Regions from separate parts of the Anaerobacillus sp. ABR4_321 genome, predicted to be linked through region 3. Evidence: a T-box and tRNA genes for the amino acid it is inferred to sense, from the RefSeq annotation. Region 3 holds a T-box; the other regions hold tRNA genes.

Region 1 (3,257 bases), 1.5 Mb from region 3:
AAAAACGATGATGTGTTCTCAAAGCAAGAAGCGATGAACAGCTACTACCGGTCAGTTGTGTCTTCTATGATTTACGACAATCTTAACAAAAATTCTGAGATCGTTCGTAGAATTCGAAACCTGGATACTGCATACAAGACGATTAAAGAAGAAAAGGCGGAAGAATAACAAAAGGCTCTCTTACAACATGTAAGAGAGCCTTTTAATTCGTTTACTTGATGTCACATGAATCAGTACCACAAGCGTCACCTTCACTAGTGATTACCTGAAGCTGCTTATCCTCTTCCCAGGCTTTGTTTAACGCCTGTTGGAACATCTCTGGAGGCTGGGCCCCTGAAACAGCATACTTTTCATTAAAGACGTAGAATGGAACGCCTTGAATGCCTAATTGGCTGCCAAGAGACTCATCAAAGCGTACTTCTTTTGAAAACTCTTCACTACGAAGCATATCATTCACTTCTACCCTATCAAGTCCTACCTCTTCAGCTAGGTTACAAAGCGTGTCATGATCAGAGATGTCTTCCGTTTCAGTAAAGTAGGCATAGAAAAGTCTTTCTGCCATCTTTTCCATTAGGTCGTGTTTTGCGGCAAACTGAAGCAGTCGGTGAGAATCAAAAGAATTAGTAGGCTTCATATTCTTAAAATCAAACGTTAAGCCTTCGTTTTCTGCTTGTTGCCTCATGTTCTCACACATACCTTCAGCCTGTTCAAGGCTGACATTATACTTACTCGCTAAAAGCTCAGCTTTGCTTTTTCCAGTTGCTTTTTCTGCGTTCGGATCAAGTTCAAAGCTTCTATAAACGACCGTAACCTCGTCGCGATGTGGAAAGGATTGAAGCGCGGTTTCTAAGCGTCTTTTTCCTATATAGCAAAAAGGACATACAAAATCAGACCAAATTTCTACTCTCATGGTTATCACTCTTTCATAGTAATCGATTTACAGTCAGTGTACCATTTTTCGCTGATAGAGAGATAATGTTTCGCTCATTGCAAGTTATTGTGTTGATTATCTGGAGAAGAGGACATCGATGCCTCAACTTCAGAAAACAATTTTGAATTCATTGGGCCTGTCGTTATCGCTGAATTGGATGGACTTCCACCTAATAAACGTTGAATCGCTATCAAATCCTGACGTAATGAATCGACATCGCCTTTTGTCGCTGCTTGCATGTGAGGCTTTAGTGTATAACCCAGTTGGCCATTCGCTTCCATTGTAGCTTCCTGAACGTCTTCGATCGAGGAGATTTGAGAGTGTCTTAATTTCATTTCTAATTGATCAACAATTAACCTCAGCTTTTTTAGTTCTTTCTCTTGCAATGTACCGTCCTTAATAACCATCTTAGACCGCCCAGAAACCAATCCTTCGATCCAGTCGACTTTCAGCTCTCCAAGTTCGATTAAAACCAGAGTAAGTACGAGTACTAAAGCTATTAACAACGTCACTAGCACATTTTCCCCAGCAATCGGCTGTACGATCAAGGAACCCATTCAAATCATAATAACGACCTGAGCGATCGTCATCTGATTAATCGATTTTCGTCCTGCAATCCGCAAGATGAACGTTCCTCCAACAACGAGTAATACAGCTTTCCATAACAATGAATAATCCAACACACCCTCTCCTCCTTCTCATGAAGTCGATCTCGGCTATCACACATTCTAGTTTTCACTGAAAGATGAGACATTATGAAGAAGTGGTTGTTTCTATCGAAGGTTTAAGACAATAAAAAAAGACTTCTACACTGTAGAAATCCTGACGTTTAAGTATCAAATATGTAACTGGTACCGGTGGTCGGGTTCGAACCGACACTCCTCACGGAACACGATTTTGAGTCGTGCGCGTCTGCCAATTCCGCCACACCGGCATAAAGACAATTTTTTAATTTCGGAAAGTAAATGGTGCCGGAGGCCGGGCTCGAACCGGCACGGAGGTACACCCTCCGCAGGATTTTAAGTCCTGTGCGTCTGCCAATTCCGCCACTCCGGCAGGACTTTTTAAAAAAATATGAAGATTGGAGGCGGCACCCGGATTCGAACCGGGGCGTAAGGGTTTTGCAGACCCGTGCCTTACCACTTGGCTATGCCGCCGTTATAAAAATGGAGCGGAAGACGGGATTCGAACCCGCGACCCCCACCTTGGCAAGGTGGTGTTCTACCACTGAACTACTTCCGCAACTAATATGGCTGGGCTAGCTGGATTCGAACCAGCGCATGACGGAATCAAAATCCGTTGCCTTACCGCTTGGCTATAGCCCAACATAATGGGGCGACTGATGGGAATCGAACCCACGAATGCCGGAACCACAATCCGGTGCGTTAACCACTTCGCCACAATCGCCATTATTTTAAATCTTAATTGGCAGGGGTAGTAGGAATCGAACCCACACCGGAGGTTTTGGAGACCTCTGTTCTACCTTTAAACTATACCCCTATCAAAATGGTGGAGGGGGACGGATTCGAACCGCCGAACCCTGAGGGAGCGGATTTACAGTCCGCCGCGTTTAGCCACTTCGCTACCCCTCCAAAACAGGCAATTATCATTGTAATATATACTATATATAAAAACAATGGAAATTGATACCTTTTTGAGAAAAATGGTGCCGGCCAGAGGACTTGAACCCCCAACCTACTGATTACAAGTCAGTTGCTCTACCAATTGAGCTAGACCGGCAACATGGTGGCTCCGGACGGAATCGAACCGCCGACACGTGGATTTTCAGTCCACTGCTCTACCGACTGAGCTACAGAGCCATGTTTTAAACATTCCGCTTTTACGTTATTTAGATCTAGCTTATAGTAAGAGTTTAGGTTGCCCTAAAGGGCTACAATTAAAATTCAGCTAAGATGCTTATTCGACGTAGTGGAATTTTTTGGTTGCACTCTACCGAGTACTCCCATTGATTTCTAGCAAGAAGTCTATTCGACGTAGTTAGAAATCTTAAATTGGTTGCGGGGGCAGGATTTGAACCTGCGACCTTCGGGTTATGAGCCCGACGAGCTACCGAACTGCTCCACCCCGCGATAATATAATGAATTTTCTAAACCAACTATGTTGATTGAAAATGGCGGTCCCGACGGGAATCGAACCCGCGATCTCCTGCGTGACAGGCAGGCATGTTAACCGCTACACCACGGGACCTTTGAAATGGTGGAGGATGACGGGCTCGAACCGCCGACCCTCTGCTTGTAAGGCAGATGCTCTCCCAGCTGAGCTAATCCTCCACAGAGTAAAACAATAAATTAAGTTGGTGACCCGT
Region 2 (3,257 bases), 1.3 Mb from region 3:
AGACAGGCATCAGGATCTCCTCCTTTTAATCTCGTGACACATTTGATAAGATGCTGTAAATTAGTTTATGAAATACTGCTTGTAAGTGTTCGAATCACAGGAGGGGCGTTTATGGATAACAAAAGCCTGCAGCTAATGGTAGAAAAAACATCACTTGAATCATTCGGATTGCCTTTCCTTCACGAAGCAACGTTTAATCCACGTTTACGAACAACGGGCGGTCGGTATTTATTAAGATCTCATAATCTCGAATTCAACCCTAAGCATTATGAGGAGTACGGTTTTGATGAGCTGATCGGTATCATCAAGCATGAGCTCTGTCATTACCACCTTCATCTTCAAGGGAAAGGATACAAACATAAGGATCGAGATTTCAAAGCACTCCTGAATCGTGTAGGCGGCTCGAGATACTGTCAGGCTGTTCCTGGCCAAAGGCGTACGGAGAAAATCAAACACATCTATCAATGTTCGAATTGCAAGACCTCCTACAAACGAAAAAGGAGAATAGATACGGCGAGGTTTGTCTGTGGGAAATGCAGGGGGAAACTCTTATTAACTTCTTCTAATTAATTATTGACGGTGTAAAAGCTATGTGTTAAATTAATATAGTCTCTTTGAGAGACTTGTCCGAAACGCATCATTAGCTTCTCAAAAACAGCCAAAAAAACTTTTGAGAATATGTTGACTTTGCTTTCTGGATGGGTTATTATATTAAATGTCGCCGATAACGACGGCAACAACAAACAACATATTATTCCACAGTAGCTCAGTGGTAGAGCTATCGGCTGTTAACCGATCGGTCGTAGGTTCGAATCCTACCTGTGGAGCCAAACGGAGAAGTACCCAAGTGGCTGAAGGGGCGCCCCTGCTAAGGGTGTAGGTCGCGTGAGCGGCGCGAGGGTTCAAATCCCTCCTTCTCCGCCATTTTTATGGCCCGTTGGTCAAGCGGTTAAGACACCGCCCTTTCACGGCGGTAACACGGGTTCGAATCCCGTACGGGTCACCATTTTTATTCGAACAATGAACAACAAAAACAATAGCATGATAAGGTCCCGTGGTGTAGCGGTTAACATGCCTGCCTGTCACGCAGGAGATCGCGGGTTCGATTCCCGTCGGGACCGCCATTTATTTTCACATCGATATTGGGCTATAGCCAAGCGGTAAGGCAACGGATTTTGATTCCGTCATGCGCTGGTTCGAATCCAGCTAGCCCAGCCATTATCGAGCCATTAGCTCAGTTGGTAGAGCATCTGACTTTTAATCAGAGGGTCGAAGGTTCGAGTCCTTCATGGCTCACCATTTTCATGCGGGTGTGGCGGAATTGGCAGACGCGCTAGACTTAGGATCTAGTGTCTTACGACGTGGGGGTTCGAGTCCCTTCACCCGCACCAATTCAAACAAAGAAATACGTTTTCGCGGTTGTGGCGGAATGGCAGACGCGCTAGCTTGAGGGGCTAGTGGGGGAGACCCCGTGGAGGTTCGAGTCCTCTCAACCGCACCAACTATATAATGCGCCCGTAGCTCAATTGGATAGAGCGTCTGACTACGGATCAGAAGGTTAGGGGTTCGACTCCTCTCGGGCGCGCCATTTTTAATAACATAGTCGGGAAGTAGCTCAGCTTGGCAGAGCACTTGGTTTGGGACCAAGGGGTCGCAGGTTCAAATCCTGTCTTCCCGACCATCTAGAAATGCGGGTGTAGTTTAGTGGTAAAACCTCAGCCTTCCAAGCTGATGTCGTGGGTTCGATTCCCATCACCCGCTCCATAAAGATGGGCCTGTAGCTCAGCTGGTTAGAGCGCACGCCTGATAAGCGTGAGGTCGGTGGTTCGAGTCCACTCAGGCCCACCATCTTTCTTAAAAAAAGGTGTTGACGCGACTTCGCAAGATGTGATACATTAGTAAAGTCGCTGAAAACGACATCGAAAGAAACAAATCGATCTTTGAAAACTGAACGAAACGCCATGCAAGAAATTGTTTCTACGGAAACAACATTGTTTTAAAGCTAGATTGAACTTTTCTATCGGAGAGTTTGATCCTGGCTCAGGACGAACGCTGGCGGCGTGCCTAATACATGCAAGTCGAGCGGAGAAATGGGAGCTTGCTCCCATTTCTCAGCGGCGGACGGGTGAGTAACACGTGGGCAACCTGCCCTACAGACTGGGATAACTCCGGGAAACCGGAGCTAATACCGGGTAATACATAGCATCGCATGATGCAACGTTGAAAGTTGGCCTCTGGCTAACACTGTAGGATGGGCCCGCGGCGCATTAGCTAGTTGGTAAGGTAACGGCTTACCAAGGCCACGATGCGTAGCCGACCTGAGAGGGTGATCGGCCACACTGGGACTGAGACACGGCCCAGACTCCTACGGGAGGCAGCAGTAGGGAATCTTCCGCAATGGACGAAAGTCTGACGGAGCAACGCCGCGTGAGTGACGAAGGCCTTCGGGTCGTAAAGCTCTGTTGTTAGGGAAGAACAAGTACCGTTCGAATAGGGCGGTACCTTGACGGTACCTAACCAGAAAGCCACGGCTAACTACGTGCCAGCAGCCGCGGTAATACGTAGGTGGCAAGCGTTGTCCGGAATTATTGGGCGTAAAGCGCGCGCAGGCGGTCTCTTAAGTCTGATGTGAAAGCCCACGGCTCAACCGTGGAGGGCCATTGGAAACTGGGGGACTTGAGTGCAGAAGAGGAGAGTGGAATTCCACGTGTAGCGGTGAAATGCGTAGATATGTGGAGGAACACCAGTGGCGAAGGCGGCTCTCTGGTCTGTAACTGACGCTGAGGCGCGAAAGCGTGGGGAGCAAACAGGATTAGATACCCTGGTAGTCCACGCCGTAAACGATGAGTGCTAGGTGTTGGGGGGTTCCACCCTCAGTGCTGAAGTTAACACATTAAGCACTCCGCCTGGGGAGTACGACCGCAAGGTTGAAACTCAAAGGAATTGACGGGGGCCCGCACAAGCAGTGGAGCATGTGGTTTAATTCGAAGCAACGCGAAGAACCTTACCAGGTCTTGACATCCTCTGCCACTCCTAGAGATAGGACGTTCCCCTTCGGGGGACAGAGTGACAGGTGGTGCATGGTTGTCGTCAGCTCGTGTCGTGAGATGTTGGGTTAAGTCCCGCAACGAGCGCAACCCTTGATCTTAGTTGCCAGCATTCAGTTGGGCACTCTAAGGTGACTGCCGGTGACAAACCGGAGGAAGGTGGGGACGACGTCAAATCATCATGCCCCTTATGACCTGGGCTACACACGT
Region 3 (3,257 bases):
TTGAGATCGAGCTTTTTGAAAGGTCACCTTCTCCGTATAAACGCCACACACGATCAAGGAACCTTCTAGCACCGTCTAATCCATTGCTTGACCATGCGATGGAACCTTCGAATGGTCCCATAAACATTTCGTAAAGGCGAAGTGTGTCTGCTCCATGCGTTTCAACAATTTCATCCGGGTTAACAACATTCCCCTTAGATTTACTCATCTTCTCATTGTTTTCACCAAGGATCATCCCTTGATTTCGTAGACGCTGGAATGGCTCTTTCGTTGGAACGACGCCAATATCGTAAAGTACTTTATGCCAGAAGCGAGCGTATAGCAAGTGCAGAACCGCATGCTCCGCTCCTCCAATATACATGTCTACAGGAAGCCAAGCTTCAAGTTTCTTTGGATCAGCCAACATTTGATCATTATCTGGATCGATGTAACGAAGATAATACCAGCAGCTTCCCGCCCATTGAGGCATGGTATTTGTCTCACGGCGTCCTTTCATACTAGTCTTCGGATCAACTACATTTAGCCATTCATCAATGTTAGCAAGTGGAGATTCTCCCGTTCCTGAAGGCTTGATCTCTGTTGTTTCAGGTAAAGTGACTGGAAGATCTTGTTCAGGAACAGCACTCATCGTTCCGTCTTCCCAATGGATGATTGGAATTGGTTCTCCCCAATAACGTTGACGGCTGAACAACCAATCTCTAAGTCTGTATGTTGTCTTTTTCTTACCTTTGTTCTTTTCTTCAAGCCACTGGATACTCTTAGTGATCGCTTCTGTTTTATCAAGTCCGTTCAGGAAGTCTGAATTAACATGCTCCCCTTCTTCAGTGTAAGCTTCTTTCGAAATATCTCCACCTGCTACAACTTCTTTTATCGGTAGGTCGAAAGCTGTTGCGAACTCGTAGTCACGCTCATCATGAGCAGGCACCGCCATGATAGCTCCAGTACCATAGCTCATTAGAACATAGTCTGCTACCCAGATCGGAAGCTTCTCATTGTTGATCGGATTGATCGCATATGCCCCTGTGAAGACGCCTGTTTTTTCTTTCGAAAGTTCTGTACGCTCAAGATCACTCTTCGTTTGCACACTTGAACGGTAGTCTTTTACTTTTGCAGCTTCAGAATCAGTTGAAATAAGGTCCACTAGAGGATGTTCTGGCGCTAGAACCATATACGTAGCTCCGAACAGTGTATCAGGACGAGTCGTAAAGACATCGATCGATTCATCATGTCCGTCGATTTCAAACGTTACTTCAGCACCTTCTGACTTCCCGATCCAATTGCGCTGCATCTCTTTAATACTTTCAGACCAGTCTAGGTCTTCAAGATCTTCTAGCAAGCGGTCTGCGTACTCTGTGATTTTCAACACCCACTGTTTCATTGGTTTACGTACTACCGGGTGTCCACCTCTCTCACTTTTACCATCGATGACTTCTTCATTAGCTAGAACCGTTCCTAGAGCTGGACACCAGTTCACAGCAACTTCATCTACGTAAGCAAGACCTTTTTCATATAGTTTTGTGAAAATCCACTGTGTCCATTTGTAGTAGTTTGGATCGGTCGTATTTACTTCTCTATCCCAATCATACGAGAATCCAAGTTCCTTGATTTGGCGACGGAACGTGTTGATGTTTTGCTGAGTAAATTCACGTGGATTGTTACCTGTATCAAGAGCATACTGCTCTGCTGGAAGACCAAACGCATCCCAACCGATCGGATGCAATACGTTGTACCCTTGCATTCGTTTCATACGTGACAATATATCTGTAGCTGTATACCCTTCTGGATGGCCTACGTGCAGACCTGCTCCTGATGGATATGGAAACATATCGAGAAAATAAACTTTTTCTCCCTCTGCTTCTTCAGTCGTTTTAAACGTTTTATTCTGTTCCCAATAGTGTTGCCATTTCTTTTCGATCGATTTGTGATCAAAAGACATGCTAGCTCTCTCCTTCCAACTATCCATAAAATAAAAAACCTCCCATCCCTGTCTATAAACAGGGACGAGAGGTTGAGAATCTGTTATTCACAATCACCCGCGGTACCACCCGGATTAGTGCTGAATCGCACTCACTTAAAACCTTTAACGCAGGCGGACGGGGCTCCCTACTATCTTTCAGGATTCCGATTCAAAGGCGAGTTCATAAAGTTTCTATGTTAACTTTCACCACCCGTTAACTCTCTTAAAGTAGAAGCTTTATTACTATTCCTCATCATAATCTTTCAGTTTAATCTCAGTATATAGTTTGTATTGTATGAATACTTCAGAAAATTGTCAAGAACATTATCATTTTAGACGGTCACATAGGGGTTTATACATTAGGAAAAATCTTTCAACAGTAAGATTTCCGTATGAGGCCTGACACGATACGAAAGCAATAAGGTAAGAAGACAAAGAGAACTCTAAACAAAGTAAAACGCACCACTGTGGGTGCGTTATCCTTCTCTATATTTCTTTTGACTAGCTGAGTCATCTTTGGATTTTGGTTTCTGCTTTTCTTCTTTTTGCTCTTCTTTCAGGTCTTCAAGTGGAATAGGGTCTACATTCATCTCAGAAACATCTTCATCGAGCTGATTTCGCTCTTGATCTGGAAGCTGTTCTGGATTATTCGTTTCGCCTTTTTTATGACGCTTTTCATTATCTTTCATACGCTCACCTCTTTATCTGTGTATAGTCTTCTTTACCACGACCTAAATATTCCCAAACATTTAAAAAGGTTTGGAGAAGCCTTTTGAAAGTGATAAAATTTGATTATTATTCTGGACGGGCGCCGTTCGAAAGAGGAGTTGCTCCAATTATGAAATTTGATTATCTTCCCGACCACTTTGGAACTGACATGCGTTACTACTCGTTTAATCATTTCCTACGTCAGACATTCGGTCATAAGGTATTTAAAGTACCTTTAGATGGAGGGTTCGATTGTCCAAACAGAGATGGGAAAGTCGCACACGGAGGTTGTACGTTTTGCAGCGTTAGTGGCTCTGGTGATTTTGCAGGTGATCGCAGAGATGACCTCGTTACACAGTTTAATACGATAAAAGACCGAACTCGTGCTAAGAAGTGGAAAGATGCGAAATACCTCGGTTACTTCCAAGCGTTCACCAATACTTACGCACCAGTTAACGAACTTCGTGAAAAATATGAAGTCATATTGCAACAGGAGGGCGTAGTTGGTCTTTCGATCGCAACTCGACCAGACTGCCTTCCGGATGACGTAGTCGACTATTTAGCTGAACTAAACGAGCGGACATTTTTAATG

Evidence for each region. A T-box is a leader RNA that pairs with one kind of tRNA and senses whether it is charged. The one in region 3 lies ahead of leuS (leucine--tRNA ligase), so its partner is inferred to be a tRNA-Leu.
Region 1: it encodes a tRNA-Leu, which carries the amino acid that the T-box ahead of leuS (leucine--tRNA ligase) is inferred to sense. The anticodon was not compared.
Region 2: it encodes a tRNA-Leu, which carries the amino acid that the T-box ahead of leuS (leucine--tRNA ligase) is inferred to sense. The anticodon was not compared.

Annotation. Positions count from the first base shown of each region.
Region 1 covers NZ_JBSWTK010000001.1:223,463-226,719, forward strand. Annotated here, with positions in the region: gene yvfG (protein YvfG) at 1-168, shown strand, start outside; gene ACXADT_RS01165 (DsbA family oxidoreductase) at 212-910, opposite strand; gene ACXADT_RS01170 (YetF domain-containing protein) at 985-1,443, opposite strand; gene ACXADT_RS01175 (hypothetical protein) at 1,489-1,614, opposite strand; tRNA gene ACXADT_RS01180 (tRNA-Leu) at 1,781-1,865, opposite strand; tRNA gene ACXADT_RS01185 (tRNA-Leu) at 1,898-1,987, opposite strand; tRNA gene ACXADT_RS01190 (tRNA-Cys) at 2,014-2,088, opposite strand; tRNA gene ACXADT_RS01195 (tRNA-Gly) at 2,099-2,173, opposite strand; tRNA gene ACXADT_RS01200 (tRNA-Gln) at 2,182-2,256, opposite strand; tRNA gene ACXADT_RS01205 (tRNA-His) at 2,263-2,338, opposite strand; tRNA gene ACXADT_RS01210 (tRNA-Trp) at 2,358-2,431, opposite strand; tRNA gene ACXADT_RS01215 (tRNA-Tyr) at 2,439-2,523, opposite strand; tRNA gene ACXADT_RS01220 (tRNA-Thr) at 2,596-2,671, opposite strand; tRNA gene ACXADT_RS01225 (tRNA-Phe) at 2,676-2,751, opposite strand; tRNA gene ACXADT_RS01230 (tRNA-Met) at 2,945-3,021, opposite strand; tRNA gene ACXADT_RS01235 (tRNA-Asp) at 3,064-3,139, opposite strand; tRNA gene ACXADT_RS01240 (tRNA-Val) at 3,147-3,222, opposite strand.
Region 2 covers NZ_JBSWTK010000001.1:439,123-442,379, reverse strand. Annotated here, with positions in the region: gene cmpA (cortex morphogenetic protein CmpA) at 1-10, opposite strand, end outside; gene ACXADT_RS02395 (SprT family protein) at 112-570, shown strand; tRNA gene ACXADT_RS02390 (tRNA-Asn) at 756-830, shown strand; tRNA gene ACXADT_RS02385 (tRNA-Ser) at 834-924, shown strand; tRNA gene ACXADT_RS02380 (tRNA-Glu) at 932-1,006, shown strand; tRNA gene ACXADT_RS02375 (tRNA-Asp) at 1,049-1,124, shown strand; tRNA gene ACXADT_RS02370 (tRNA-Gln) at 1,144-1,218, shown strand; tRNA gene ACXADT_RS02365 (tRNA-Lys) at 1,224-1,299, shown strand; tRNA gene ACXADT_RS02360 (tRNA-Leu) at 1,307-1,391, shown strand; tRNA gene ACXADT_RS02355 (tRNA-Leu) at 1,416-1,501, shown strand; tRNA gene ACXADT_RS02350 (tRNA-Arg) at 1,512-1,588, shown strand; tRNA gene ACXADT_RS02345 (tRNA-Pro) at 1,605-1,681, shown strand; tRNA gene ACXADT_RS02340 (tRNA-Gly) at 1,691-1,764, shown strand; tRNA gene ACXADT_RS02335 (tRNA-Ile) at 1,772-1,848, shown strand; rRNA gene ACXADT_RS02330 (16S ribosomal RNA) at 2,018-3,257, shown strand, end outside.
Region 3 covers NZ_JBSWTK010000001.1:1,698,076-1,701,332, reverse strand. Annotated here, with positions in the region: gene leuS (leucine--tRNA ligase) at 1-1,936, opposite strand, end outside; T-box leader at 1,994-2,223, opposite strand; gene ACXADT_RS08755 (hypothetical protein) at 2,434-2,646, opposite strand; gene mnmL (tRNA modification radical SAM protein MnmL/YtqA) at 2,796-3,257, shown strand, end outside.